Regions from separate parts of the Staphylococcus epidermidis genome, predicted to be linked through region 3. Evidence: riboswitches for the same ligand, from Rfam matches in the RefSeq annotation. Region 3 holds a riboswitch; each other region holds the start of a gene.
What was found. Region 3 has a riboswitch for S-adenosylmethionine ahead of FNL83_RS02945 (Na+/H+ antiporter NhaC family protein). Riboswitches for the same ligand answer to the same signal wherever they lie in the genome.
Positions count from the first base shown of each region.

Region 1: linked by a shared signal. The riboswitch ahead of metX (homoserine O-acetyltransferase MetX) and the one ahead of FNL83_RS02945 (Na+/H+ antiporter NhaC family protein) in region 3 are both predicted to bind S-adenosylmethionine.
Region 2: linked by a shared signal. The riboswitch ahead of FNL83_RS09430 (methionine ABC transporter ATP-binding protein) and the one ahead of FNL83_RS02945 (Na+/H+ antiporter NhaC family protein) in region 3 are both predicted to bind S-adenosylmethionine.
Region 4: linked by a shared signal. The riboswitch ahead of metK (methionine adenosyltransferase) and the one ahead of FNL83_RS02945 (Na+/H+ antiporter NhaC family protein) in region 3 are both predicted to bind S-adenosylmethionine.

Region 1 is NZ_AP019721.1:14,126-22,076, reverse strand. It holds gene dnaB (replicative DNA helicase) at 140-1,540, opposite strand; gene rplI (50S ribosomal protein L9) at 1,711-2,157, opposite strand; gene FNL83_RS00070 (DHH family phosphoesterase) at 2,154-4,121, opposite strand; gene FNL83_RS00065 (YybS family protein) at 4,150-5,076, opposite strand; gene metX (homoserine O-acetyltransferase MetX) at 5,324-6,292, opposite strand; SAM riboswitch class I at 6,357-6,457, opposite strand; gene FNL83_RS00055 (AzlD domain-containing protein) at 6,582-6,911, opposite strand; partial or broken gene FNL83_RS00050 (AzlC family ABC transporter permease) at 6,908-7,601, opposite strand.
Region 2 is NZ_AP019721.1:1,932,808-1,940,758, reverse strand. It holds gene gcvH (glycine cleavage system protein GcvH) at 107-487, shown strand; gene FNL83_RS09440 (toprim domain-containing protein) at 747-1,133, shown strand; gene FNL83_RS09435 (thioredoxin family protein) at 1,126-1,422, shown strand; SAM riboswitch class I at 1,479-1,581, shown strand; gene FNL83_RS09430 (methionine ABC transporter ATP-binding protein) at 1,675-2,700, shown strand; gene FNL83_RS09425 (methionine ABC transporter permease) at 2,693-3,388, shown strand; gene FNL83_RS09420 (MetQ/NlpA family ABC transporter substrate-binding protein) at 3,409-4,221, shown strand; gene FNL83_RS09415 (hypothetical protein) at 4,491-4,649, opposite strand; gene FNL83_RS09410 (CsbD family protein) at 4,824-5,015, shown strand; gene popT (polyprenyl-phosphate transporter PopT) at 5,081-5,941, opposite strand; gene sufC (Fe-S cluster assembly ATPase SufC) at 6,263-7,024, shown strand; gene sufD (Fe-S cluster assembly protein SufD) at 7,119-7,951, shown strand, end outside.
Region 3 is NZ_AP019721.1:628,044-635,994, forward strand. It holds gene hutG (formimidoylglutamase) at 1-94, shown strand, start outside; gene FNL83_RS02925 (amidohydrolase) at 564-1,682, shown strand; gene FNL83_RS02930 (SDR family oxidoreductase) at 1,779-2,660, shown strand; gene FNL83_RS02935 (flavin reductase family protein) at 2,947-3,558, shown strand; gene FNL83_RS02940 (hypothetical protein) at 3,602-4,189, shown strand; SAM riboswitch class I at 4,265-4,361, shown strand; gene FNL83_RS02945 (Na+/H+ antiporter NhaC family protein) at 4,495-5,796, shown strand; gene FNL83_RS02950 (SRPBCC family protein) at 6,093-6,605, shown strand; gene FNL83_RS02955 (IS110-like element ISSep2 family transposase) at 6,864-7,951, shown strand, end outside.
Region 4 is NZ_AP019721.1:1,024,785-1,032,735, forward strand. It holds gene FNL83_RS05215 (alpha/beta hydrolase family protein) at 1-785, shown strand, start outside; gene ytkD (RNA deprotection pyrophosphohydrolase) at 1-13, shown strand, start outside; gene pckA (phosphoenolpyruvate carboxykinase (ATP)) at 1,016-2,608, opposite strand; SAM riboswitch class I at 2,760-2,869, shown strand; gene metK (methionine adenosyltransferase) at 2,978-4,177, shown strand; gene FNL83_RS05230 (hypothetical protein) at 4,280-5,188, shown strand; gene FNL83_RS05235 (aldo/keto reductase) at 5,369-6,205, shown strand; gene FNL83_RS12060 (hypothetical protein) at 6,508-6,645, shown strand; gene FNL83_RS05240 (IS110-like element ISSep2 family transposase) at 6,875-7,951, opposite strand, start outside.

The sequences.
Region 1 (7,951 bases), 610 kb from region 3:
CAAACGTTTCTATGACAGTTATTCAAAGGACATCTAAGTAAAACATATACACATACTTCCAACATTTTTAAAAGAGAAAAACAAAATAAAAACCGTACAATAAACAGTTTACAACAATTATTGTACGGAAAAATATTTTTTATGACATATCTGCATGAGCATAATCAATGTCTGTAAATTTATTATATTGTTTCATAAAGTGAAGTTTCACAGTACCTGTTGGACCGTTACGTTGCTTGGCGATGATGATTTCAATTTCACCGTTATCATCATTTGTCTGTGGTTCAAAACCAGCATCGTCATCATCTTCATCACCTTCACCACGATTATAATAATCATCACGATATAAGAAAGCGACAATGTCGGCATCTTGTTCTATAGACCCAGATTCACGAATATCACTCATCATAGGACGTTTGTCTTGTCGCTGTTCAACGCCACGTGATAACTGACTCAGTGCAATAACTGGGCATTCTAATTCACGTGCAATCGCCTTAAGTGTACGTGAAATCTCTGAAACTTCTTGTTGACGGTTATCTGAGAAACGTGATCCGCTTCCTTGAATCAATTGTAGATAATCAATCACAATCATATCAAGACCGTGCTCTTGTTTGAGCCGACGACATTTAGAACGTAAATCATTGATACGGATACCTGGCGTATCGTCTATGAAGATTTTAGTTCGTGATAGCTTACCTACCGCAATCGTAAAGCGACTCCAATCTTCTTCAGTCATCGTCCCAGTTCTTAAACGATTGGAATCAACGTTACCAGAACTACAAATCATACGTGTTGCTAATTGGTCGGCGCCCATCTCAAGTGAGAAAATACCGACAGTATACATATCTTCATGTGTGGCAACCTTTTGCGCAATATTTAAGGCAAAGGCAGTCTTACCTACTGAAGGACGTGCCGCTAGAATGATTAAATCATTACGGTTAAAACCAGCAGTCATTTGATCTAAGTCACGATAACCAGTTGGAATACCTGGTGTTTGACCACTATTTTGATCGAGTTCTTCTGCGGTCTCATATACCTGTCCTAAGACATCTCTAATATCTTTAAAACCATCACTTTCTCTAGTAGAAGATAGTTCTAAAATACGTCGTTCGGCGTCACTTAAAATCGTATCTAATTCTAATTCATCATTATAGCCATCATTCGCTATACTATCAGCGGTTTGAATAAGTTTCCGTTTCAACGCATGTTTAAAAACGATATCCGTATAGTACTGAACGTTTCGTGTTGTCGGTACACTCGTCGATAGTTCGGCAAGATATTGAGGGCCACCCGCTTCGTTCAAGCTACCTTCACTTGATAATTGATCCATCAATGTGACAACATCAATTTCCTTATTATCCTCATTTAGGTGCATCATTGCTCGAAAAATATGTTGATGGGCGCCTCTATAAAACGACTCAGGAAGCAAGACTTCCTGAGTAGTATTAATGAGTTCTGGATCTATAATAATGGCACCTAAGACAGATTGTTCAGCTTCATTGCTATGTGGCATTTGATTTTGCTCATACATTCCATCCATTATCTACTTACACCTCTTATTTCAATCCATCTTTTATTTTATCGTCATCTGATATTGTCACGAGATACACTACAGATATTTCAGAGGTTAACAAATTGTATAAGTCATACATCTTATATAATTGCACCTATAATAGTAATCATGTACTATCCTCGCGTCATATCTTTAAATTATTGTTCTACAGTGTGCACACGGATTGTACCTTCGACTTCTTTGTCTAATTTCACTGGAACATTAGTATATCCTAGTGCATGAATACCATGCGGTAAGTCCATTTTACGTTTGTCGATTTTAATATCATGTTGTTTTTTTAGTGCTTCGGCAATTTGTTTCGTACTGATTGAACCAAATAGTTTGCCGCCTTCACCTGTTTTAGCTGATACTTCAACTTCGATATCTTTTAACTGTTCTTTAAGTGCTTTTGCATCATCGATTTCTTGTTGTCTATCTGCTTCGGCACGTTTATTTTGTTGTTCTAATTGTTTTAAGTTACCAGGAGTTGCTTCTACAGCATATTTATTTTTAAGTAAGAAGTTATTTGCGTAACCTACTGGTACATCTTTAACTTCGCCTTTTTTACCTTTACCTTTAACATCTTGTGTGAAAATTACTTTCATGCGTCTTCACTCCTACTCATTTGTTCTGTAATTGCTTGTTGTAATTGTTCTATTGCTTCATCTATTGTCGCACCTTTTATTTGTGTCGCAGCATTTGTCAGATGGCCACCGCCACCTAACGCTTCCATTGTTAATTGAACATTTATGGAACCTAAAGAACGTGCTGAGATACCAATCAGGTTGTCTTCACGTTTAGCTACTACATAAGATGCTTCAATGCCTTCTAAACTTAACAACTCATCGGCAGCTTGTGCAACCGTTACAGGATGATAAATTTTATCATCTGAACCATGTGCAATGGCTACACCTTGATCTTGTATCTTAACTGTTCTTATCAATTCTGAACGATTGATATACGTATCGACATCATCTTTTAAGAAATGCTGCGTTAAGATTGTATCAGCGCCATGTGCACGCAAATAACTTGCGGCATCAAATGTTCTGGAACCTGTTCTTAACGTAAAGTTTCTTGTATCTACTATAATACCTGCATACATGACAGTTGATTCTAAACGAGTCAATCTCTGTTCAGTTGGTTGATATTCTAGTAATTCCGTTACGAGCTCAGCAGTTGAGCTAGCGTAAGGTTCCATATACACAAGTAATGGATTTGAAATAAAGCTTTCGCCACGTCTATGATGATCAATGACTACTTTGCGATTTGCTTTATTTAAGACATTTTCATCTAAGACCATTTCAGGTTTATGTGTATCTACAACAACGACAGTCGTCTTAGAAGTCATCATATCCCAAGCCTCATCCGATGTTACAAAGCGTTCTTTTAGTTCCGGTTTCTTATCAATCTCATCCATAACACGACGTAATGTCGGATCAATATCAGAATCATTAAGAACGATAAATGCCTCTAAATTATTCATTGATGCAAAGCGCGAAACTCCGATAGCTGCACCTATAGCATCTAAATCTGGTCGCTTATGTCCCATAACGATAACTTTATCGCCTTCAGTAAGAATATCTTTGAGGGCATGTGAAATCACACGAGCACGTACACGCGTACGTTTTTCCATAGGGTCAGTCTTACCACCATAGAATCTTACATTGCCGTTCATATTCTTAATTGCAACTTGGTCACCACCACGACCTAACGCGAGGTCTAAACCAGATTGTGATAATTCACCTAAATCAATAAGGTTCTCCGTGCCTTCACCTACACCAATACTTAATGTTAGTTGTGCGCGGTAACCCACACTCTTCTCTCTTAATTGGCTTAAGATTTCAAAATTAGAATCTTCTAGTTCAGCCAATATTTTTTGGTTAAAGTAAGCTACAAATTGATCTGAGTTGTAACGTTTGAAGTAAATATTGTAATCTTGTGCCCAACGACTAATCACACGTGTCACCATAGAGTTAATTTCAGAACGTTGTGTATCGTTCATATTTTGAGTGATTTCATCGTAATTATCTAAAAATATTGTTGCAATAATCGGCTTGGAATCTTCATATAGTTCATTTGTACGTTCAGTTTCAGTCATATCAAAGAAGTATAAACAATGCTCGTTTTCTGAATATCGTACATGATAGTAATAATTGTTGTTTTCTATTTCTACTTCTTGAACTTTTTCCAGTTGTTTTAATATGTTAGGGAAGACTTCATTGACATTTTCAGAAATCACATTCGTTTCAATGTGATCTGTCATAAATTGGTTCATCCACTCAATGTGATTATCTTCATCTAACACAATCATCCCTATAGGCAAGTGCTTAATCGCCTTGTTACTACTTGCCGAGATGTGACCACTTAAATCATCCACATAACTATCCATTTTTAGAAATGCTTTTCTCAATAACACGCCACTAATAATAATCATCACAATGAGTATAGCTGTAGCAATACCTGCTACTAATTGGTTAAAAATAAACCACACGACGACAAGTGCTATGGCAGTGAGTACCATTAAAATAAACGGTATGAGCAAAGCTTTTTTAGTGGATTGACGGTTCATTCTTCCACCTCTAATCACTTTTTAATCATCATTTTTTTATTATTTTCTTTAAATTAATACATAAATCAATTACCCCAAGTAATCCAACAATATGCGTTGCCGGTGTAAGAAGTGTCCCTACTACCATAACAAGAATTGTTGCGAAGTTCGGCCATCTTTTAGCTTTACCAAAGAAGTGAATGACACTTAATCCTTGGATGTACATCACTAATGATAACACAACATCAAAGTTTAACACGATGCTTTGGAACGTACTTGGTTCACTTGCAATCATGACACAAATAAGTACTATAAGATAAAACCATAGTAAATTACGGCTCATTTGCCATGCGAATAAAGGTTTAAAAATAGGTGTTGCTACTTTAAATTTGCGTAAAATTGGAAATGTAATAATCAGATTAATTAAGACAAAAATGAAAATAACTATAATTAGAAAACTAGGGAGTTGGACCGTCATTTGTCGGAAACTTTCCTCAAGAATCTGTCTATAGTTTGAATCGATTCCACTTGTTAAGAAAGCCTGATGCATTGCATTTTTAAAAGGCTTAATTAATACAGCTGCCGTCGGGATTTTATCGAATGTTTGTAATAACATCCATCCAATAAGTGTAACTAAACTTAATGAAGCTGTTGAAATATAAAGAATTCGTTCTTTAGATGTTCTTTCCTTAAGTAATTGTCCAATAATCGCACTTAATAATAAGATTAAGACCATCATACTTAAGACAAATGTATTACCTAATAATGTTGTAAGTACAACTGTTACTAATGCGCTAATTCCGAATGATTGTATGGAACGATTCCATAAAACAATACCGGGAATCGTTGCAAATAAACATAAAATCAAGCCGAGAACAGGTAATACATGTGTTACTAAAGCGACTACTAATAATGAAATAATTGCTAAAATAGTTGCTTTAGGTTGTATTTTTGAAAACACATACGCCACTCCCATACTTTTTGACTATAACTCCTATTTTAACCTCTTTGCTAAAATTTAACAATAAAGTAAAGTCATACTACCAGTGACAGGTTATGCATAAGTACGACATATGAAATATGCTTTGCTTATATAATCTTCTGTAGGACTATTTTTATGCCAAATAATACTTATCTTATTCCAAAGAAAAATTTACCTACTCTGCACTGTTTAGTATTTCTTATGCGTGCTCATGGGGATTTTGTTCTATTATAAAACTTTCCTATTTACGTCGGAATTGTTTCAGATTTAAGAAATGATATAAATTAGGCGCCCAATCATTAAAATTTAGAAGAAAACCATCATGTCCAACATTATCTGGTACGAAGAAATGACGATGATATTTAAAACGTTCTCCTAAAGCTCTTACTTGATCATCAGGATAAAGTAAATCATCAATAAAGCCCATAGTTAGTACTTTCGTTTCCAACGATTGAAAGACTTCATCAACATCATCTCTCCCTCTATCTAAATGATGACTATCTAAGACGTCTAGCAGTGTTAAATAACAATTTAAATCGAAATATTCTTTGAACTTATCACCTTGATGTTGTTGATAGCTCACTACTTCATCTGGTGTAAAACGTTGATCATAACTTTTAGACGATCGATACGTGAGGAAGCCGAGTTGACGTGCGATACTTAAACCTTCTTTACCACCTATATGTATAGCTTGTCTTGCAATCTCGTTAAAAGCACGACTATAGGAGGACGTTTTATCAGTAGCGGCTAATATGATTGCTTTTTCCACCTCGAATTGACGATTATAAAGCAATTCCATCGCTTGCATGCCACCTAAACTGCCTCCAATGAGAATATTAATCTTCTTAAATTCTAATGCTTGTATACCTAACTCAATAGCTCTAACGATATCCCTCAATGTTAAATATTCTGGGAAGTTGTCATCATTTAATTTAGAACTCGAACCAAATGGACTTCCAATGACATTGAATGTAAGAAATTGATAATCATGAACTGGAATGTAGCCACCATCAATGATTTCTCGCCACCAGCCAGGTTGCGCATCCGTACCGTATGTTAAATGATTGCCAGTAAGTGCATGACAAACAACTACAAGGGGTTGACCAGGAAGTCCTACATGTTCATAACGTAGACGTAAATGATCAATCGTTTCACCAGATTCAGTTATAAACTCACCTAGTTCTAATGTATTAACCGTGTAATTCGTCATAATAGTTCCATACCTCCTTCAACTAAAAAAGTGCCTTACTCAAATGATGTAAAGGCACTTATCGTACTTATCATTCGAGTTGCTCGTTGGTATTAGCACCGTGCTATTTAAAGTCGGTTGCTGAAGCTTCTACGGGCCAAATCCCTCTGCTTCTCAAAATAAGGTTAGGTAATTTAATTGTATTGTGATGTAGAAATGTATTTCGTCTCTAATAGTCTAAATTTTCTAATTATTTTAATTTTAACTAACTTTTTCTGTAAGTTCAATGAATTGATATGATTTCCAAAGATTAAAAGATTAAACGTAAGCAAACAATGACAAATATACCTACGAGAATTGTCACTGTTAGACTACGTGTGAAAATAGCGAGCATCACAGTTGGCACGATTGCAATAATATAAGGTAAATTAAGCGTATAACCAAATGCATGATCATGTTGTTGAATTACACCATCTATAATAAGAGCTGTAAATAAAGTGATAGGAATAAAAGAAAGCCATTTAATTACAATTGCTAGTAAGTTGACACGCGATATCATAACAAATGGAATAACTCTAATGAGTAATGTGACCACGCCACATAAAATAATAAGTACTAATGTATGTAAATCTGTCGTCATTTGTCCATCACCACCCCTAACAATGCAGCAACAATTGCGGCTATTAAAATTGCTACGTATGAAGGTAGAATTGAACTTAGAAGAAGCATCATCACAATCACAAATACAATGAGTACAATATATATTCTCAATCGTGATTTCTTAATCCCTTCAAATTGAGATATACATAAAAAAAATAAACATTGCGGTAATGGCAAAGTCTAGGCCAAGCGCATCAGGATTTGAAATATACTCTCCGAAAATGGCACCGATTACACAGGAAACAGTCCAAAATAAGTAAGCAGTAATATTTAGTCCGTGTAGCCATCGATCGTTAATTTTTTCACCTTTAACATATGGTGTTATAGCAACGCCAAAAGTTTCATCTGTTAATAACGTTCCAAGCCCTACCCTATTCCAAAATCCATATTGCTTATAATTAGGTGTTAAAGTCATACTTAATAAGAACATTCGAGAGTTAACGATAAGTGTTGTAAGCACAATTGCAGAAATAGGGGTGCCTGCAATCACTAATGTACAAATAATAAATTGGGCTGCACCAGCATAAATAATCAGACACAATAAAATAATTTCTAAAACACTGAAATTTTGGGAGACTGCCACAATTCCAAACGATAGTCCTACACTAGCATAACCAAGTAACGTGGGAATACACTCTTTCACACCTTGTTTAAACGTAAGGTGAGTCATATTATCATCCCCAGTCTCTCCAATAAAATAATAAAATCAGTCTAATACACTTAATTATTTTATTCAATATATTTAAAGACCGGTATGTGTGACGTCATACATACCGATGTCTAAAGAAGTTAATATGTAAAGGTTTTATTTTTCAGAATTTTCTTTCTTATTTTTAGACCCTCTTTTTAACTTTTAGCTTTAAAATCAAAATGTTTACAACATTACTTTTAAAAATTATCAAAAAATAATAGTTACTGAACTTTTGCAACTCTTTAAAACATCATTGATTTTTAATTTTTTATTAAAATTTTATTTAGAAATAGTAATTTTCAAAAGATACTTAATTTTGTTTGATATAA
Region 2 (7,951 bases), 1.1 Mb from region 3:
TTTAAAAACGAATTTTAATTCATTTATTCTTTGTAATAATAGTTGAATGAATAATATGTGTGTGGCATTATTAAATTGTAATTAAATTAATCAGGAGGGGATTCTCGTGGCAGTACCGAGCGAATTTAAATATTCTAAAGAGCATGAGTGGGTTAAAATTGAAAATAATGTAGCAACAATTGGTATTACAGAATACGCACAAAACGAATTAGGTGATATCGTATTTGTTGAGCTACCTGAAACTGACGATGAATTAAATGAAGGTGACACATTCGGTAGTGTGGAATCAGTAAAAACAGTATCAGAGTTGTATGCGCCAATTTCTGGGAAAATTGTTGAAGTTAATGAAGAATTGGAAGATAGCCCAGAATTTGTAAATGAATCGCCATACGAAAAAGCATGGATGGTTAAAATTGAAATTAGTGACGATAGTCAATTAGAAGAATTATTATCAGCAGATCAATACTCAGAAATGATTGGTGAATAATGATTGCAAACTCCTCGATTAGATTTAATCAAGGAGTTTTTTTATAAGGAACAACTTTAATCTGGAACGTAAGCCAAAGCCCATACATAAGTGACACTAGCAATTAAAAATTGCAGTGAAAAAGAGGAACGCCTGAGCAAAGCTCAAGCATAAGTGACACTAGCAATTAAAAATTGCAGTGTCACTAAATGTTTAGGTTTTGGGGATTTTGTGAATGATGATAGTGATAGTTACTTTGACGCTTAGAAGGTGGATTGACATGGCTATTGTAAATAAGGTTATTATTGTTGAAGGTAAATCGGATAAGAAAAGAGTACAACAAGTAATCGCTGAACCTGCAAATATCATTTGTACACATGGCACTATGAGTATAGATAAGATAGACAACATGATAGAAACACTTTATGACAAACAAGTTTATGTTCTTGCTGATTCTGATGATGAGGGTGAAAAAATTAGAAAATGGTTTAAACGTTATTTAAGCGAAAGTGAACATATTTATGTTGATAAAACGTTTTGTGAGGTTGCTAAGTGTCCTAAAAATTATTTAGCACATGTATTAAGTAGATATGGTTTTAATGTAAAAAAAGAAAAGAAACTTATGAATAATTTAAAAACTGAAAGGCTAGTTTTAGTAAATGAATAAATTGAAGGATATTGAAGACATAACTGTTAATTTTAATAAAGAAAAACATCTCATATTTGGTTATACACCAATGTGTGGAACATGTAAGATTTCTGAAAGGATGTTGGATATTGCTAATGAAATCTTACAATTGCCAATAAAAAAAATAGATCTTAATTTTTATCCTGAATGGAGTAAAGAGAAACAAATTATGTCTGTTCCTGTTTTGTTGCTTATGCGTAGAGAGGAAGAGATAAAAAGAATCTACGCATTTCAGTCAGTTACTTATTTGTTAGAAAATTTAAAATAATTATTGACGAAACATTAGTACGATGGTAGGATTAATACAAATTAAATATGCTTTAACTCTTATCGAGAGAGGTGGAGGGATGTGCCCTAAGAAGCCCGGCAACCGTCTAAAATAGAAATGGTGCCAATTCACATAAAGTATAACTTTAGAAGATGAGAGAAAGAACATTTCAACAAATGCTTTCTCAAATTTTCTAAAAATTGAGAAAGCATTTTTAATTTGATTACTAAGCAACATAAGGAGGCTATTAACGTGATTAAGCTAAACCAAATTGTTAAACGCTATCATACCAAGGATAAAGATGTTCTTGCTGTTGATCACGTTGATTTAAACATTGAATCCGGCTCTATTTTTGGTGTGATTGGTTTCTCAGGAGCTGGCAAAAGTACGCTTATAAGAATGTTTAACAACTTAGAATCTCCAACGTCAGGTGAAATCATTATAGATGGTGACAATATAAGTCAATTATCTAAATCACAGTTACGAAAAAAACGACAAAAAGTGAGTATGATTTTTCAACATTTTAACCTGCTATGGTCAAGAAATGTATTGAAAAATGTAACATTTCCATTAGAAATTGCTGGCGTTCCAAGTGGTCTAGCTAAACAAAAAGCATTGGAACTCATTGAACTTGTCGGCCTAAAAGGTCGAGAAAGTGCGTATCCGTCTGAATTATCAGGCGGACAAAAACAAAGAGTGGGTATTGCGAGAGCATTAGCTAATGATCCAGATGTATTGTTATGCGATGAGGCAACAAGTGCATTAGATCCACAAACTACAGATGAAATTCTAGATTTATTATTGAAGGTAAGGGAACAACAAAATTTAACTATTGTACTTATAACACATGAAATGCATGTTATACGAAGAATTTGTGATGAAGTTGCTGTAATGGAAAACGGTAAAGTTATCGAACAGGGAGCGGTAAGTAAAGTATTTGAGAATCCACAACACGAAGTAACAAAACGTTTTGTGAAAGATGATTTAAACGATGATTTTGAAGATTCTTTAGAGTATTTGGAGCCATTAGATCATGATGCATATATCGTGAGGTTAAACTTTACTGGTGAAAATACGACTGAGCCTATCATATCTTATATGACGAAGACGCATAACATAGATGTGAATATTCTTGAAGCAGATATTAAGAATACTAAAAACGGTTCGCTTGGATTTTTAGTTATTCACATACCACATATAAGTGAAGAACATTTCAAGCAATTTAAACATAATCTTCACGAACAACACGTTAATGTGGAGGTGCTAAAACATGGGTAAATCTTATGGTGAAATATTTCACGAAATGGTGACAATGCCAAATGTTCAGTGGCCAGAGGTTTGGCAGGCAATTTTAGAAACTCTATATATGACTGTTGTTTCGACGCTTTTTGCATTTGTCTTTGGACTTATATTAGGGGTATTACTCTTTTTATCTGCGAAAAGTAACTCATTGGCTGCTAAGATTTTCTACACGATTGTGTCATTCATTGTTAATTTATTTAGAGCAATTCCATTTATCATATTAATTTTACTGTTAATTCCATTTACAAGTATACTTCTCGGAACAATCAGTGGGCCAACTGGTGCATTACCAGCACTTATTATTGGTGCAGCACCATTCTACGCTAGATTGGTCGAGATTGCTTTTAAAGAAATTGATAAAGGTGTTATAGAGGCTGCTTGGTCAATGGGAGCGAACACTTCGATAGTTGTGAGAAAAGTGCTACTTCCTGAAGCAATGCCTGCTTTAGTTTCAGGTATTACCGTTACTGCAATTGCTTTGGTAGGTTCTACAGCTATTGCAGGTGTTATTGGCGCAGGCGGTTTAGGTAATTTAGCATATTTAACAGGATTTACTCGAAATCAAAATGATGTCATTTTAGTTTCAACAGTATTTATTTTAATTATTGTATTTATAATCCAGTTCCTAGGGGATTGGCTTACAAATAAAATCGATAAACGCTAAAGAAAAGGGGATTATATTCTATGAAAAAATTATTCGGAATTATTTTAGTATTGGCTTTAACGATTGCCTTAGCTGCATGTGGTGGAGGTAAAGATAAGGAAAAAACTATCACAGTAGGTGCATCTCCAGCACCACACGCTGAAATTTTAGAAAAAGCAAAACCATTATTGAAGAAAAAAGGTTATGATTTAAAAATCAAACCAATTAACGATTACACAACGCCTAATAAATTATTAGACAAAGGTGAAATCGATGCGAACTTCTTCCAACATACACCATACTTAAATACTGAAAGTAAAGAAAAAGGGTATAAAATTGAATCGGCTGGGAATGTTGAATTAGAACCTATGGCTGTATACTCAAAAAAATATAAAAGCTTAAAAGATCTTCCTAAAGGTGCAACAGTATATGTATCAAATAACCCAGCTGAACAAGGACGATTCTTAAAATTCTTTGTAGATGAAGGTCTTATTAAACTTAAAAAAGGCGTTAAAATTGAAAATGCTAAATTTGATGACATAACTGAAAACAAAAAAGATATTAAATTTAACAACAAACAATCAGCAGAATATTTACCAAAAATCTATCAAAATCAAGACGCTGACGCAGTAATCATTAATTCTAACTATGCGATTGACCAAAAATTAAGTCCTAAAAAAGATTCGATTGCTTTAGAATCTCCTAAAGATAACCCATATGCAAATTTAATTGCAGTTAAAAAAGGTCATAAAGATGATAAAAATATCAAAGTATTAATGGAAGTGCTACAATCTAAAGAAATTCAAGATTATATTAAAGATAAGTATGATGGAGCTGTCGTACCTGCTAAGTAAATAGCAAACAATTAATAATATTTAATCGCTTGTCACATGAATATACAAAAACACGTAGATGATTCAGTATAAAATCATCTACGTGTTTTTTGCTATTGAACCTTTAATTTTTAACTCACTTTTGTTATACGTTTTAACATCCATAAACATTTTTCTGTGATTATAGTTATCTAACAATGACTATAATTCACTAGCCATATTTTTTGAACAGGTAGTTTTGTAAAAGGTAAGATATATTGTCTTTATACGCACAACATATCTATAATTATTTAAATATTATCACGGTATAAAATACCAACACTTACACCGCTATATCCCATTTGGTAATCAAATTTGATAATTTCAATTTGTGGATGTGATTTTAAAAATTGATTTACTTTTTTATCTAACCCTTTCTCAGTAATCGCTTTAATAGTAATAAATTTCATAAAATATACCAACCCAACTTATAATTATTTTATATTCAATATACTATAATCTACTGTAAATTTATAGTTTCTTTCGTAAAATCATCTTTATGAGAAAAAAATTCATAAAAGATGTTTAGCTCATAAATAAGAGGGTAACAATATTAATAAGTTAAACATAAGGAGGAATTTTAAATGGCTGAAGATAAATTTGAACAAGCTAAAGGTAATATTAAAGAAACAGTAGGTAATGCTACTGATAATAAAGAATTAGAAAAAGATGGTAAAGGTGACAAAGCTTCTGGTAAAGCGAAAGAAGCTGTAGAAAACGTTAAAGAAAAAGCAAATGACGTTATTGATAAATTTAAAGGTAATAAAGGTGACTAATTAATAGTCCTTCTAATTTAGCCCTCATGTACTCTATGGTATATGAGGGCTTGTTTGTATATATATCAAAATGATGCTTCATTTTTTGCTGTAATTTTACCAAGAACATAACTTACTAAGAAGCCAGTGATCAATAGGAAAAATGATATGATCCATTGGATTAAGTCTTTCGGGAATCCAGGGAAAACTGCATACAACGATCCGATTACAAAGCCTATTATCAAAGCAAATGTCATTGTAGGGTGTTGATGTAGACAATATTGAATTAATCGACTTGAAATCATAAAACCAGTTACAATACCGAAACCTACTATTAATATGATAGGTAATGCATTTAAATTAAAATGAAGTAGTTCAGAAATAGCATACATTAGCGTCCCATATACTCCGAAGACAAGTAACATAAATGATCCAGAAATGCCTGGTAATAACATAGCACTTGAAGCGAAAACACCTGCGATAAAATATTTAATGATAAGACTGAAAGATAAAGTAAGTGTTTCACCTGAATGCTTGTCTCCATGATTAAGCAATGCGAAAACGACTATAATAGCAATACCTAATAATAGAATAAAATAATGTATTATACTGAAATTTTTTTTGAAATTTGAGATGGTTAATAAATAAGGGATGATACCGAGAATCAAACCTGTAAAAAATAACATAGTAGGAATATGATGTTGACTAAGCAAATAATTAAATAATTGACTTAATAGTCCTATAGCTATTAGCATCCCTACTAAAATAGGTAGTAAAAATTTTAAGCTAGGCCAAAATCGTCTTGAAAACAAACCACTAATTGAGCTAATAAAGTCATCATAAATTCCAAGTAATAAAGCGATAGTCCCTCCACTTACACCTGGGACGAGATCACTTGTACCCATACCAAAACCTTTAAATATATTTATCCATTTGAATTTTTTCATAATAATCTCCTTTCATGAAAATTTTAAAGGTTAAAGTGCATAATATCACATTATTTGAACTTCTTGGGATATTTTCTTTTTTGTCTAAAGATTGGCTATTGAGAAAGTGAGCTTTCCATTATCATTTAAAGAATTTCAGAACAATTACATAAAAATAATTATTGTTAAATAATAAATCTAAATAAGTGTTTTAAAAAGTTTATATTAGGGACCAAGTACGTTATAATGAAGTGGATTGAAATTCAATGAGTCTTTTTGACTATAGATTAAAATTATTATAAACTAGTTAAGAAAACTTTATATTTTACGGAGGGAATATAAATGTCATCAACATTAGAGATTAAGGACCTACATGTGTCTATCGAGGATAAAGAAATTTTAAAAGGTGTTAACTTAACAATTAACACTGGTGAAATACACGCAATTATGGGACCTAATGGTACTGGTAAATCAACATTATCGTCAGCAATTATGGGACATCCAAGTTATGAAGTTACACAAGGTGAAGTATTATTAGATGGCGTTAATATTTTAGAGTTAGACGTTGATGAGAGAGCTAAAGCAGGCTTATTTTTAGCTATGCAATATCCATCAGAAATTACAGGGGTAACAAACGCAGATTTTATGCGCTCAGCAATTAATGCGAAACGTGAAGAGGGACAAGAAATTAATTTAATGCAGTTCATCAAGAAATTGGATAAACAAATGGACTTTTTAGATATCGATAAAGATATGGCTCAACGTTATTTAAATGAAGGTTTCTCTGGTGGAGAGAAAAAACGAAATGAGATTTTACAATTAATGATGTTAGAACCGAAATTCGCTATTTTAGATGAAATTGACTCTGGTTTGGATATTGATGCTTTGAAAGTGGTTTCTAAAGGTATTAATCAAATGCGTGGTGAAGAGTTTGGAGCATTAATGATTACGCACTATCAACGACTTTTAAATTATATTACACCAGATAAAGTACATGTGATGTACGGTGGTAAAGTTGTGAAATCTGGAGGTCCAGAATTGGCTAAACGCCTTGAAGAAGAAGGCTATGAATGGGTTAAAGAAGAATTTGGTGCTGCTGAATAGTCATATTCCAAAATTAGCATTGAGATGTTCACATAAAATGATGAAACTGAACATTCGAAGTAAAATTTATTTCATCAAGTAGGAGGAAAAAGTGATGACAACTAAAACTTTGAACATTTCTGAAGAACAACTTGTTGATTATTCTAAAGCGCACAATGAACCTTCTTGGATGACAGAGTTACGTAAAAAAGCGTTGAAATTAACAGAAACTTTAGAAATGCCAAAACCTGATAAAACGAAATTAAGAAAATGGGATTTTGATACGTTTAAACAACACCATACAACAGGAGATGCATACACTCAGTTAACTGATTTACCAAAATCTGTTAAAGAAATCATTGATGTTGAAAACTCAGAAAACTTAATCATTCAACATAATAATGAATTGGCATATACACAAGTATCGGATCAAGCTAAACATGATGGTGTGATTATTGAAGGTCTATCTGAAGCACTAGTCAACCATAGTGATTTAGTTCAAAAGTACTTTATGACTAAAGCAGTAGATGTTGATGAACATCGTTTAACAGCATTGCATACTGCATTAGTAAACGGTGGTATTTTTGTTTATGTACCTAAAAATACTGTTGTAGAACATCCTATACAGTACGTTGTTTTACATGATGATGAACAAGCGAGCTTTTACAATCACGTCATCATTGTTACAGAAGAAAGTGCAGAAGTTACCTATGTAGAGAACTATCTTTCTACTACTAGTGGTGAAGATAACCAACTTAATATTGTGTCAGAGGTTATCGCTGGCGCAAACTCTAACGTCACATATGGTTCAGTTGATTATTTAGATAAAGGATTTACAGGTCATATAATTCGTCGTGGTTCTGCAGATGCAGATGCTTCTATCAATTGGGCACTAGGTTTGATGAATGAAGGTAGCCAAATTATAGATAATACTACAAATCTAAACGG
Region 3 (7,951 bases):
ATCTATAAGTATAGCTGAAATGAATCCGACGTATGATTCAGATCAAAGAACTGCTAAATTAGTTGCTAATTTAGTACATCATTGTTTAATTTAAAGTTAGAAGTCGTCATGTAAAAATTTAATAATTTTAGATATATTTAGTTTCAAAATGCCTGTGATATTCGTTGATGTCTCGGGCATTTTAACATGTTGACAGTTTATGACTGAATGAGAAATAGCGTGTTAATCACTAATTAAAATGTCACACTTGTTGTCGTAATCGTACTAACCATTTATTGTGAAGATTGTTCATTTTAATATGAAAGAGAATTTTTAATGCATTTTTATCATATATTCCGATAAGCTAGGCAGTAATTAATGATAAATGTGACTGTTTAAAAATGTTTTCGCTTTTTTAAATAATTTTAATAAACTAGCTCTCAAAAATGTTGAATATTTAGAATTTTCCGATAAAATGTTAAGATACTCTTAATAAAATTGACAATTAAGTTAATTAAAAGAATGATAAATCACTAGTTAAGTATATGAATAAATTTGAAGTGTGAGAAAGGGCTGAGCGATATATGACAAATTATTCTACTTATGTAGATTGGAGAAGAACGTTTCATCAATATCCTGAACTTTCAGATGAAGAATATGAAACTACAGAAAAGTTACGAAAAATACTCAAAAGTTATGGTATACGTATACTGGAGGTACCTTTAAAAACAGGTTTAGTAGCAGAAATTGGGCAAGGAGAGGAAATGATAGCAGTAAGAACAGATATTGATGCTTTGCCTATAGAAGAACAAGTGAAGCATGAATTTACATCAAAGTATCAAGGTGCAATGCATGCATGTGGTCATGATATTCATATGGCAAGTATATTAGCTACTGGTATTCAACTAAAAGAGATTGAAGATGAATTAAATGGACGCGTTCGATTAATATTTCAACCTGCTGAAGAATTAGGACATGGTGCATTTGAAATCATAAATACTGGAGTACTTAAAGGAGCTAAAGCAGTACTTGGTTTTCATAATTATCCCACTTTAAAAGTTGGTGAATTTGCTATTAAATCGGGTGCAATTACCTCTGCTGTCGATCGTTTTGAGTTTAATGTTAAAGGTAAAGGTGCGCATGCTGCAAAACCTGAGCAAGGAAATGATCCAGTCATCGTCGTAGGACAACTTATCAATAGTTTACAAACTATTGTGAGTCGAAATTTATCAGCTTTTGATAGTGCAGTTGTAACAATCGGTGAAATTTCTTGTGGTAACACATGGAATGTTATAGCTGACAAAGCTTATATACAGGGCACTGTTCGTTCATTCGATGAGGATATACGTCATTATATTGAAAATAGGATGAAAAATATTGCTGATGGTTTAAGTCGTGTTTTTAATGTGGATATTGATTTAACTTATTCAAGACTACCTGGTGCAGTAGTAAATGATGCACATCTAACACAAGAAGCAATCGAGGTCGCTAAAAATGTTGGCTATCATGTATCAATGCTCGATGAACCGGTTACTATTGGAGAGGATTTTTCAGGTTATACAGAAGAATACCCCGGTGTTTTCGCATTTATTGGCTCCGACAGTAAATATGATTTACATCATCCTAAATATCATCCAGATGAGCGTATTTTGGAAAAAGTTCCTCAATATTTCGTTCAGCTCGTTCAACGTTTATTGACATAATTTTATAAATTGAAGTGATTTCAGATTTTCTATGATTAAACGTACATGATAACTGGGTATACAGAAAGCATTAAATGAATTAGGAGATGATTTGAAATGTCAGCTCAAGATCCGCGCAATAAATTTAAAACTGATAATTATGAAAAACAAGAACAAGAAGTTCCAGGTATACAAGCTAAAATGTCACCACAACCAGATTGTGGGGAAGATTCTTATCATGGCCACCATCGATTAGATGGCTTTAAAATACTAGTGACTGGTGGCGATTCAGCAATTGGACGTGCGGCAGCAATTGCTTATGCTAAAGAAGGTGCAGATGTAGCGATTAATTATTTACCAAGTGAACAACAAGATGCCGATGATGTAAAACAGATTATTGAAAATGTTGGGCAAAAAGCTATCTTAATTCCTGGTGATATTAGAGATGAACAATTCAACTATGACATGGTTGAAAAGGCTTATCAGCAATTAGGTGGTTTAGACAATGTAACGTTGGTTGCTGGTCATCAACTTTATCAAGATGAATTATCGGAGTTTAAAACTCAAGATTTTACCGAAACGTTTGAAACGAATGTCTATCCGGTATTTTGGACAGTCCAAAAAGCGCTTGAGTATTTACAACCAGGAGGCTCGATTACAACAACATCTTCAGTTCAAGGTTATAATCCTAGTCCAATTCTTCATGATTATGCTGCAACGAAAGCTGCAATTATATCTTTAACAAAGAGTTTTTCAGCCGAACTTGGCCCTAAAGGTATTCGTGTTAACTGTGTTGCACCTGGACCGTTTTGGTCACCACTTCAAATTGTCGGTGGACAACCACAAAGCGCTATACCTACTTTTGGACAAAACACACCGTTAGGACGTGCCGGCCAGCCAGTTGAATGTGCTGGGACATATGTGTTATTAGCCTCTGATGATGCAAGTTATATTACCGGTCAAGTATATGGTGTGACTGGTGGGACTCAAATAGATTAACTTAACTATAGCATGTTGATTAGTATATATTTTTCGAAGTGAAAGCACGACGAAGGTGCTAAACATCATACAAACCTATACAGTTTAATATAAGATTTGTTTATGATAATAAGCGCCTAGGACAAATATCAATGTCCTAGGCTTTCTTATCTTATAGGCTAACAGTGATTCAATTGAATATACGATCTTCTTTAACTTTTTATTTATAATTATGTCTGCAAAGGGACAACAATAGTTAAATAGTAAATTTTATATTTTTAATAAAAATTGATTGGATTGATTGATAGTGAAAAAAATAAAAGCTGAAACACTTTCAGATATGCAAAATTATAAATTACTTAGTGGAAGTATTATACCTAGGCCGATAGCATTTGTAACTACTCAAAATTTAAAAGGGGATATCAACGCAGCCCCGTTTAGTTTTTTTAATGTAGTTAATCATACACCACCTATGATTGCAATTGCTGTTCAACGTACAAAGGGAAATAGAAAAGACACCTCAATAAATATAGAACAATCAGGTGAGTTTGTAGTGCATATTACTGATGAGGCTATTGTTAATGATGTGAATGAAACTGCTGCCCCGTTAGAATATGGTGTTAATGAACTTAAAAGAACCTCTCTAAGTATGATTGATTCAGATTTAATTAAAGTTCCAGCAATCAAAGAAGCAAAAGTAAGGTTTGAGTGTAAGCTTCATCAAATAGTACAATTGGGCAACAAAGATAACGGGAGTGATTTGATAATTGGTGAAATTGTCGTGTACCATATCGATGAAGAAGTTTATTTTGAAGATAGTAAAATTGATGCAAATCAATTAAATCCGGTAGCTAGGTTAGCTGGAAATGATTACTCTTTGTTAGGTCAAACATTTACGGTTAATCGGCCTACCTCATAAAAATAAAAATACATATGTAAATCTCATTTTAAGGGTGTCATTGATGAAAGCATATCTATATAAATTCATGCCATTGCTCATTTTCGTCATAGGACTGATTATCTTTTACGTTTTTAATGATTATCCCACATTGATACATGTCATAGTGATTATTGCTTTTATAACGAATGGATTGAAAAATGTATATTTTGTTAATAATAATATTAGAAATCATATGATATGGGTGAGCCCTAAACTCGATCGTATCCTTGGTATGATTTCGGGCATACTATATTTTGGTATTTACGTGGTTGGCTTTATAAAGCAACAGCCTTTATGGATAGTGATGCTTATTCTAGTATCAACAGTGGGTACTGCGGTTTTATTAGAAACAAAATTACATATTACATCACTTCAATTAGAGGAGACGTTATCATCTGAACGGATAAAACGTAAAGTAATATCAAGACATAAAGCACAACGTCTTAAGTGTATATTTTTTACTGTGATTGTTGTAGTAATCATTTCAATGCTCATATCATTATATTTAAAGTTGATGGTTATTTTTGGACTTGCAGTAACGATTTTTATCTTAGCATCAATAAGTGTGGCTATTTTCGAAAAATACTTTACTATTATTGAAAATATGTAAACTATTATTAAAATATTTAAAATAATAAGTGTTGACGTTATTGCAAATATCTTGTAACGTTAAACACAATTCAATAACTTATCAAGAGAAGTGGAGGGACTGGCCCAAAGAAGCTTCGGCAACATTGTATCATGTGCCAATTCCAGTAACCGAGAAGGTTAGAAGATAAGGTTAAACACGACGTTAACTGAGACTGGGGCATGATTACGTGTCCTGGTTTTTTATTTTTGAGTTATTGATTAAATAGATAGGAATTTTTTAGTATAAAATCTATCAATCCATTATACGGGAAAGTAGGTTAGATTATGAAAGAGATGAAGAATGGCAATGCTTGGGCATTAATTCCTTTATTGTTATTTGTCTTACTATTTCTAGGTGTTGGTATTATTTCTGGTGATTTTACCACTATGCCATTAAATGTTGCTATTACAATTACTGTTATTGTTGCCTTACTTATGAACCGCAAGGAAACTTTTGCAAAAAAAGTAGAGGTATTTACAAAAGGTGCAGGTCACTCTAATATCATTTTGATGATGCTTATTTTTATCCTTGCTGGAGCTTTTTCGACGACTGCTGAAAAAATGGGAGGCGTGTCATCTACAGTTAATTTAGGCTTATCACTTATTCCTCAAAATCTAATAATTGTTGGGCTATTTATTATTTGTATGTTTGTATCAATTTCAATGGGGACTTCTGTTGGCACAGTTGCAGCTATTGCACCAGTAGGTTTTGGATTTGCACAAGCAACAGATGTACCAGCTGCATTAGCCATGGCAACAGTTGTTGGGGGAGCGATGTTTGGTGATAATCTATCTATGATTTCTGATACCACTATTGCAGCAGTAAGAACACAAAAAACAAAAATGAGTGATAAATTTAAAGTCAATTTTAAAATTGTACTACCAGGTGCGATTATTACAATCATCATTTTATTCTTTTTAACAAATGGTATTTCTATAGATCATACTAAAAACTATGATTATAATTTAATTAAAGTCATACCATACTTATTAGTTTTGATTCTTGCGTTAGTTGGTATTAATGTAATTATTGTATTAATAGGAGGTACTGTATTAGCCGGTATAATTGGACTGATTGATGGTTCTTTTGGTTGGAATGGCCTTTTAAATGCTATTTCTAAAGGTATTATCGGAATGGAAGATATTGCTATGATTGCATTGCTTATAGGTGGTCTAGTAGGAATTATCCAACATAATGGTGGTATTGATTGGTTGCTTAATTTTGTAAGGTCAAAAGTAAAATCAAAGCGTGGTGCAGAACTAGGTATAGCGAGTTTAGTGAGTGCAGCTGACATTTCAACAGCAAATAATACAATTTCTATTATTATGGCTGGACCATTAGCTAAAAATATTGCTGATGAATATGATGTCGATCCAAGGAAATCAGCAAGTATATTAGATATCTTTGGTGGGTGTTTTCAAGGATTATTACCATACAGTCCACAAGTGATTTCAGCAGCAGGTGTAGCCGGAATTTCCCCATTCCTAATGTTACAATATAGTATTTATCCAATATTATTAGGTGTTTGTGGATTAGTAGCAATTATTTTAAGAGTACCTCGTTTAAATCAATCGTCAAAGAAATAAAATATGCCCCATAGTATATATTGACTGTCAACAATCTTATGATTGTTGACAGTTTTATAATGACTCTTTGATACACACCATCTGTATTTTATTTTTAAGTTGAGTATCAAACAATTTAGAATAACAGTAAAATATTGATAAAGACAAGACTATACACTCAATCTTGAATTTAAAAAGTTAAAAATCACTAAAATTATAAGTTTTATTTAATATAATTTAATTTTATAGAGCTCAAAGTTTGTGACCTAGCTCAAATACGTTAAAATAGTATTAAGAGTGAAAGTAGGTGAAATGAAATGGCAAAATATAATGTGGAAAATGAATATGTAGAAATCGACATTGAGAGATTACTCAAATATACACCAGAGGTCGTTTATGAGGCATGGACAAAAACAGATATCTTAAAAAAATGGTTTATGACCACTCAACGCACGAATAAATCATTTGATGCAGATATTCAAGAGGGAGGAAAGTATCGCATCATTGATAGTAGAAACGGTAAACAAAACATCATTGAAGGTACATATGAAGAGTTAGTTTTAGATGAATATATCAAGATGACGATTGGAATGCCAGGACTAAGTGAGGAAGAGGATGTCATTGAAGTAGAGTTCTTTGAAAGAGAGAATGGCGGAACTCAAATGTTCTTTTACTATCGCTCTTTTGTTGAAAAGGAAAGACGTTTAACAACATTAGAATATAAGCAAAAGAAAAAAGAATATCATGATTCAACAGCACATGGATTTGAATTGATGATTGATCAAATGCAAAATGTGATAGATGAAATTGAGGAACAGCGTCATAACTAAACTGAAAACATACTAAGATTAGCTATGAAGAAATCTATGACGATAGATTTTTTCATAGCTATTTTTTATAGTTATAGAGAGAAGTAGACTGTCCAGACTCTTGGATTTTAAATCCGTATAAAAAACAAGTCAGCTTTACTCTCGCCTTTTGAAATTCGTTTGTAGTATGTTGGGTTCTTGAAACCGTGTATAGGAAAATGAAATGAGAAAGGTTAAGTAAAGTTTTTAGCTTCTCAATTATTCAAAGGAGGTTTTTTTATCGATTACTTAGGTGTTGATATTAGTAAAAGAAGTAGTGTAGTTGCACATTATAAAAATGAAAAATTCCAAAAAGAGTTTTTCATCCAAAATAATAAAAATGGTTACAACTATTTACTCAAGTATTTGAATGACTTAGACCACCCACAACTCATTTTTGAATCTACAGGTATCTATTCAAGAAGTATGGAACGATTTTGTTGTGTAAATCAAATTAACTATATTCAAATGAATCCGTTAGAAGCCAAATTTAAAACGAGCGCTCTAAGATCATGGAAAACTGATCAGGCAGATGCTCATAAGCTTGCTTGTTTAGGACCGACGCTTAAACAAACAGACAACTTACCTATACATGAGTTAATATTCTTTGAATTAAGAGAACGCGTCCGTTTTCATCTAGAAATCGAGAATGAACAAAATCGACTTAAATTTCAGATCCTTGAATTACTCCATCAAACATTCCCTGGTTTAGAAAGATTATTTAGTAGTCGATATTCAATCATTGCACTCAACATCGCAGAAATCTTTACTCATCCAGACATGGTTCTTGATATCGACAAGGAGGTACTGATTACACATATATTCAATTCTACAGATAAGGGAATGTCAATGGATAAAGCTACAAAATATGCACTTCAATTAAGGGTGATTGCTCAAGAAAGCTATCCTAATGTCGATAGACATTCCTTTCTAGTCGAAAAATTACGCTTACTTATTCAACAATTAAAACAATCTATTCATCATCTCAAACAATTAGATGATGCCATGATTCAATTAGCACAACAACTCGATTATTTTGAAAATATTCATTCGATACCTGGTATTGGTAAGCTAAGCACAGCTATGATTATTGGGGAGATTGGTGATATTAAGCGATTTAAATCAAATAAACAACTCAATGCTTTTGTTGGCATTGATATCAAACGATATCAATCAGGTCATACACACTGTAGAGATACCATCAACAAGCGTGGTAATAAAAAAGCGAGAAAACTTTTATTTTGGGTGATTATGAATATAATAAGAGGGCAGCATCATTATGACAATCATGTCGTCGATTATTACTACAAACTAAGAAAGCAGCCTAA
Region 4 (7,951 bases), 400 kb from region 3:
TGGATTTTATTAAGGAAAAGCGCATGCCAATCGAATATGAAACTCATTTTTTTAATGAAGTAACATATCTTGTAGATTATTTAAAAGTCAAGGCTCTGATGATGATTCCGAAAAATAAAAAAGATATCAAACGTATCGTTATATACTTAAGAGGTGGTAAAGGGCAAGTTGGAAGAGTGAGAGCTGCAAGACTTATGCAATTTGCAAATGAATATACTTTAGTTATAGGTCCTTACTATAGAGGAAATAATGGAAGTGAAGGAAGAGATGAATTTTACCGCGGTGATTTAAATGATGTAACGCATTTGATTCGACTTTTAAATCAAAACTATCCTTCTGCATTTATACATATGGTAGGATTTTCACGTGGAGGTCTACAAGGATTACTTACTTTTAATGATTTGCCTGTAGATAGTTATATGATTTGGGGTGGCGTATCTGATATACATTTAATGTATGAAGAACGAGTTGACTTGAGAGGTATGCTACGACGAATGGTTGGACATCCAAAAAAAGATGCGAAAGCTTATAAAAGCAGAGATGCAATGCAATTTATAAAAAAAGATAGTCCTCCTATTCTCATTATTCATGGTGGCAAAGATATTCAAGTTGGAATACATCAAGCTTATGATTTAGAAAAAAAATTAAAATCCAAAGGAATTTATTATCAAACCTATTATCAATTGGATGAAGGTCATGTACCACGACCTCCTGCGATGAGAGACGTAATTCGATATATACATCAATGGATGAACGACGTCGAAAATAAAAATTTAAATATATAGTGACAATGGATTATACAAGTTGATGATAGCAATGTAGATATTAGGAATAATTAGTTATTAAATAAAGAGACTGTTTGAAACTCTAGAAATGTATTATCATATCCAGATATCCTCAAATAAATGTATTATTATTTCCATCGTCATTTAAATAAAAATTTAAGTGCCCGAGATATTAAAAGCTTTCTCAGGCACAATGCTTTTAAATTTAGCGTGATAAATGTGTATATTAATTATTGATTAAATGCACCTTTGTTGGCAATATGTTCAACTTCCTTGCCGAATTTTTTAAAGTTATTATTAAAGCGTTGAATCAAATCGTAAGCTTGTGCTTTGTAGTTATCTTTATTGTTCCAAGCATTGATAGGATTCAGAATAGTTGTAGGTACACTGTCAATCTGAACTGGAATATTTAAGCCAAATGTATCATCTTTAATATATTTAGTATTTTTTAATTTACCTGATATAGCTTGATCTACCATTTCACGAGTATAGTGTAGACTAATTCTTCGCCCTATACCATATTTACCACCTGTCCATCCAGTATTTACTAGATATACATCTACATCATGAATATCGATTAAATTTCCAAGTAAATCAGCGTACTTTGTTGGACTTAAAGGTAAGAATGGTGCACCAAAGCAAGTTGAAAACGAAGGTTGAGGTTCAGTAACACCACGTTCTGTTCCAGCTAGTTTAGACGTGAATCCACTTAAGAAATGATACATTGCTTGATCTTTAGTTAGCTTAGAAATAGGAGGGATAACTCCAAATGCATCAGCGGTTAAGAAAATAATCGTATTCGGATGTGCTGCCTTTGAAGGTGTAACAATATTCTCTATATAGTCAATAGGGTAGGCGGCGCGAGTGTTTTCAGTATAGGTGTTATCATCAAAATCTACCGTACCGTCATCATTTGTAACTGTGTTTTCTAATATTGTTCCGTATTTAATAGCATTATAAATTTGAGGCTCTTTCTGTTTAGATAAATGAATTGCTTTTGCATAACATCCACCCTCAATATTAAAAACGCCATTTTTATTCCAACCATGTTCATCGTCACCAATTAACTTACGTTTTGGATCGGCAGAAAGCGTCGTCTTACCAGTTCCTGATAATCCAAAGAATAGTGCTACATCTCCTTTTTCTCCAACATTAGCTGAACAATGCATACTCATGATATCCTGCATTGGAAGCAAATAGTTCATTACAGAGAAAATACCTTTTTTCATTTCACCAGCATATTCTGTGCCACCAATTAAAATCACTTTATGTTTAAAAGATATAATGACAAATGTTTCACTATGTGTCCCATCTAATTTGGGATTAGCTTTAAAGTGAGGTGCTGAAACAATTGTGAAGTTGGGTTTTATATTTTGAGCTTCATCTATAGATTCTGGACGAATAAACATGTTACGAGCAAATAAATTATGCCAAGCTAATTCATTTATCACCTTAAGTTTAAGACGTGACTCTTTATCGCTCCCTGCATATCCACTAAATATGTAAAGTTCCTCTTTCTGATTTAAATAATCGAGTACTTTATTGTAAAGTTTTAGAAATGTTTCTTCATCCATGGGCTGATTGATATCTCCCCAATTTATATTATCCTTATACGATGGTTCAGTGACTATAAATTTATCTTTAGGTGAACGACCAGTGTACTTACCTGTTTTAACATTTATTGCCCCCAGTTCAGTTAACTCACCCTCATGATTTTTTAAAATTTTTTTGTATAATTGTGTTGATGATAGTTGAAAATGTGATGTAGCTTTTTCTATTAGCTGATTTATCTTAAGTGTTTCTGTGTATGTATCTATAGACATACCCAATCCCTCCATACGATAATTTATGTAAGCCCTTACATTTAGATAGTATAACATACCGATTGAATTTATCCACTTTAAAATAGAAATAGTGACAATGTATAAAATTGACAACATACTTTGAATTAGATATTATTAAGTTTAACGGATTCTCTTATCCTGAGTGGTGGAGGGACATGGACCCAATGAAACCCAGCAACCTCTTTATTTAAAGAAAGGTGCCAAACCGTTTGCAGACAAATATGGTCTGAACGATAAGAGCGAATGGACGTTTAAGAGCCTTCTCTCTATCTATATAGTGAAGAAGGCTCTTTTATTTAGCTCTCATATTTAAAGAGAATTTTCGTAATTTATTTAAAGGAGAAAATGATGACATACAATAAACGATTATTTACCTCAGAATCAGTTACTGAAGGCCATCCTGATAAAATTGCTGACCAAGTTTCAGATGCCATTCTTGATGAAATATTAAAGGATGATCCCAATGCTCGTGTAGCATGTGAAACAACAGTAACAACAGGAATGGCACTTATTTCTGGAGAAATCTCAACAACTACTTATGTAGATATTCCTAAAGTGGTGAGAGAAACGATTAAAGATATTGGTTATACTAGAGCAAAATATGGTTATGATTCACAAACAATGGCAGTGTTAACTGCGATTGATGAACAGTCTCCTGATATTGCACAGGGTGTAGACAAAGCTCTTGAGTATCGAAATGATATTTCTGAAGAAGAAATTGAAGCAACAGGTGCAGGTGACCAAGGATTAATGTTTGGATATGCAACTGATGAAACTGATACGTATATGCCTCTACCTATATTCCTGTCGCATCAACTTGCTAAACGATTGGCTGATGTACGAAAAGATGAAATTTTAGATTATCTTCGTCCAGATGGAAAAGTACAGGTGACTGTTGAATATGGTGAAGATGACAAACCTAGACGTATTGATACCATTGTAGTTTCTACACAACATGCTGAAGATGTAGAGTTAGCACAAATTGAAAAGGACATTAAAACGCATGTTATTTACCCAACTGTAGATAAAGCTTTATTAGATGATGAAACTAAATTTTACATTAACCCAACTGGACGTTTCGTTATTGGAGGACCTCAAGGAGATGCTGGTTTAACTGGACGTAAAATTATAGTTGATACGTATGGTGGATATGCCCGTCATGGTGGAGGTTGTTTTAGTGGTAAAGATCCTACTAAAGTAGATCGTTCGGCAGCTTATGCTGCAAGATATGTAGCTAAAAATATTGTTGCAGCTGGTTTAGCTAAACAATGTGAAGTACAACTTGCATATGCAATTGGTGTAGCAGAACCCGTTTCCATTTCAATTAATACGTTTGATACTGGAAAGGTTTCAGAAGCACGATTAGTTGAAGCTGTAAGAAAGCATTTTGATTTAAGACCAGCAGGTATCATTAAAATGTTAGACTTAAAACAACCGATATATAGACAAACAGCAGCGTATGGTCATTTTGGACGTACAGACGTATTGTTACCATGGGAAAAATTAGATAAAGTCAATGTTTTAAAAGATGCTGTTGAAATTCAATGACTTGTAAAATAGAAAATAAATAATTATAAAATATATGTCGAAAATAAGCCTTTTTTCTATTATAATTAGAGTTATTGAAACTGATAAAGGAGCGTTGTTTTAATGGATTTTTCTTCACCGACAGTAATTGGCTTAATTGTTGCAATACTTGTGGCTGTTTTATTCTTTGTACTCTTCTTAGTAGCGAACCATAGTAAGAAGAAAGTGAAAAATCAAACAGAAGCACATTATAAAGAAAAAGAACAACATCTAAAAGAATCTCATGAAGAAGCTTTAGAAAAAGAGAGAGTTGAGAATAAAAAAGTTGTTACAAAACAAAAAGAAGATTTTGACGTGACAGTTAGTAACAAAAATCGTGAAATTGATGCGTTGAAACTATTCTCAAAAAATCATAGTGAATATGTTACAGATATGCGATTAATTGGTATTCGTGAGAGACTAGTAAATGAAAAGAGAATACGCCCTGAAGATATGCATATTATGGCAAATATTTTCTTGCCTAGTAATGAGTTAACTAATATTGAACGTGTGAGTCATCTTGTACTTACACGAACTGGCTTATATATAATTGATTCTCAATTATTAAAAGGCCATGTTTATAATGGTATTAGTGGTGCGCAATTTAAAGAATTACCTACGATGTCACAAGTTTTTGACACGCTCGACTTAGATTCATCACAGCCGCAGACATTGGTCTTAGATCAAAATGAAGATCAACATTCATTATCTTTTGTTAATTATTCAGATAAGATTAAACATATTGAAAAATTAGCAGGAGATTTACAAAATGAATTGAATACCAAATATACGCCTACATCAATACTGTATTTTAATCCTAAAAAGGATAATGATGTTACAATTTCTCATTATACGCAGTCATCAAATGTTAAAGTTTTAGTTGGTCCTGAACAATTAGATGAATTCTTCAACAAGTTTGTTTTCCATGGACGCATACAGTACAATGTGGATGATTTACAAGATATCATGGATAAAATCGAGTCATTCAATTAAATTATTAAAGAAATTACTTTATTTTTCATATGAGTGCTTATTATAGTCTTCAAAACAATTACTACAAATTAATTGTTTTGAAGGCTTTTTTGATTTGATAGTATTACTTTTTTAAATAGTAAAAATAGGGTATGTATTACTAGTAAACTTTTCAATTACAATGATTAAAGGAGAGATTATATGGAGACGGTTCAATTTTATAACGGAAGAACAATGCCGAAAATAGGGCTCGGAACTTATAGAGTAAAAGATGGCGATGAATGTAGAGAATCTGTAAAATATGCTATCGAACGGGGTTATAGAAGTATAGATACGGCAATGATTTATGGTAACGAAGAAACGGTAGGTCAAGGTATTAAAGAAGGATTAGAATCGACTGGTTTAAGTCGTGAAGATTTATTTATAACTTCTAAATTATGGCTAACTGATTTTGGACGTCAAAATGTGGAAGATGCCTATCGACAATCTGTTGCAAAATTAGGACTGGATTATTTAGATTTATATCTGATGCATTGGCCAGGTACAAATGAAGCGGTAATGATTGATACTTGGAGAGGTATGGAAGACTTGTATAAACAAAATCAGGTGAAAAATATTGGTGTGAGCAATTTTACTCCAGAACATTTTGAAGCATTGCTTGCCCAAGTTTCTATTAAACCGGTCATTAACCAAGTAGAATTTCATCCTTATTTAACACAAAATAAATTACGAAAGTATTTAGAAGCTCAAAATATTATCATGGAATCATGGTCTCCATTAATGAATTCACAAATTCTCCATGATGAAGTCATAAATGAAGTAGCTAATGAAGTAGGAAAAACTCCAGCCCAAGTTGTAATAAGATGGAATATTCAGCACGATGTTGTTGTTATACCTAAATCCGTAACACCACATCGCATAGAAGAAAATTTAGACGTATGGAATTTTGAATTAAGCGACAACCAAATGGAAAGAATTGATCAATTAAATCAAGATAAAAGAATTGGACCTAACCCTCTTGAATTTGACGGTAAGTAAATCAATAGTAAAATGAGGTTGGGACATAATTCCTAGCAAAAAAGTCAGTAAATGGGTTTTCAGAAATTCATTTACTGGCTTCTTTATTTACAATACTTCGTATTGTTGGCTCGCTTTCTTAGGGAACAGCTTCAGCCTGTAGTCTTCAGCTTGTCCTGTTCCCTCAAGAGTCTCGCCAAAATACTTTGTATTCATATGTAATTTTACATTAAAATACTTTTAAAAAATAAAGCCCTTTCGTACAATTTAATAAATAGCAATAAACTAAATTAACGAGGTGCCTTATGTATAAAGACTATAACATGACTCAACATACTCTACTAATGGAAACTTCAGTTCTTATCCCCGCGAATGATATTTCACGACATCTAAATGATATTGCAGAAACAATTCCCGATACTGAATTCGATGAATTCAGACATCATCGTGGCTTAATATAAGAAAAGTAACAGCTCAACGAACTGAAAATAATCAAAAAACTATAAAAAAGACAATTTCTATATTATTTCAATAGAAATTGTCTTTAAATACTTATCTTGGACCTTTTTGTCCCAGCCTCTTTCCTACGATTAGTCAAGTACTTATAATTAAAATAAGCATTACTTAACTAAACCGTTCATTTTAATTTTTTTGAATAAGGTGTTAAACTACATTTGATTGTACGTTTGGCTAATGTGGTGACATTTGATAATCGTACAATTTATGATTCATTACAAGATAATGAATTGTTTTTAATAATCGATTTATACAAGCAATGATGGCAGTCTTATGAGGTTTCTCATTAGGCTGCTTTCTTAGTTTGTAGTAATAATCGACGACATGATTGTCATAATGATGCTGCCCTCTTATTATATTCATAATCACCCAAAATAAAAGTTTTCTCGCTTTTTTATTACCACGCTTGTTGATGGTATCTCTACAGTGTGTATGACCTGATTGATATCGTTTGATATCAATGCCAACAAAAGCATTGAGTTGTTTATTTGATTTAAATCGCTTAATATCACCAATCTCCCCAATAATCATAGCTGTGCTTAGCTTACCAATACCAGGTATCGAATGAATATTTTCAAAATAATCGAGTTGTTGTGCTAATTGAATCATGGCATCATCTAATTGTTTGAGATGATGAATAGATTGTTTTAATTGTTGAATAAGTAAGCGTAATTTTTCGACTAGAAAGGAATGTCTATCGACATTAGGATAGCTTTCTTGAGCAATCACTCTTAATTGAAGTGCATATTTTGTAGCTTTATCCATTGACATTCCTTTATCTGTAGAATTGAATATATGTGTAATCAGTACATCCTTGTCGATATCAAGAACCATGTCTGGATGAGTAAAGATTTCTGCGATGTTGAGTGCAATGATTGAATATCGACTACTGAATAATCTTTCTAAACCAGGGAATGTTTGATGGAATAATTCAAGGATCTGAAATTTAAGTCGATTTTGTTCATTCTCGATTTCTAGATGAAAACGGACGCGTTCTCTTAATTCAAAGAATATTAACTCATGTATAGGTAAGTTGTCTGTTTGTTTAAGCGTCGGTCCTAAACAAGCAAGCTTATGAGCATCTGCCTGATCAGTTTTCCATGATCTTAGAGCGCTCGTTTTAAATTTGGCTTCTAACGGATTCATTTGAATATAGTTAATTTGATTTACACAACAAAATCGTTCCATACCTCTTGAATAGATACCTGTAGATTCAAAAATGAGTTGTGGGTGGTCTAAGTCATTCAAATA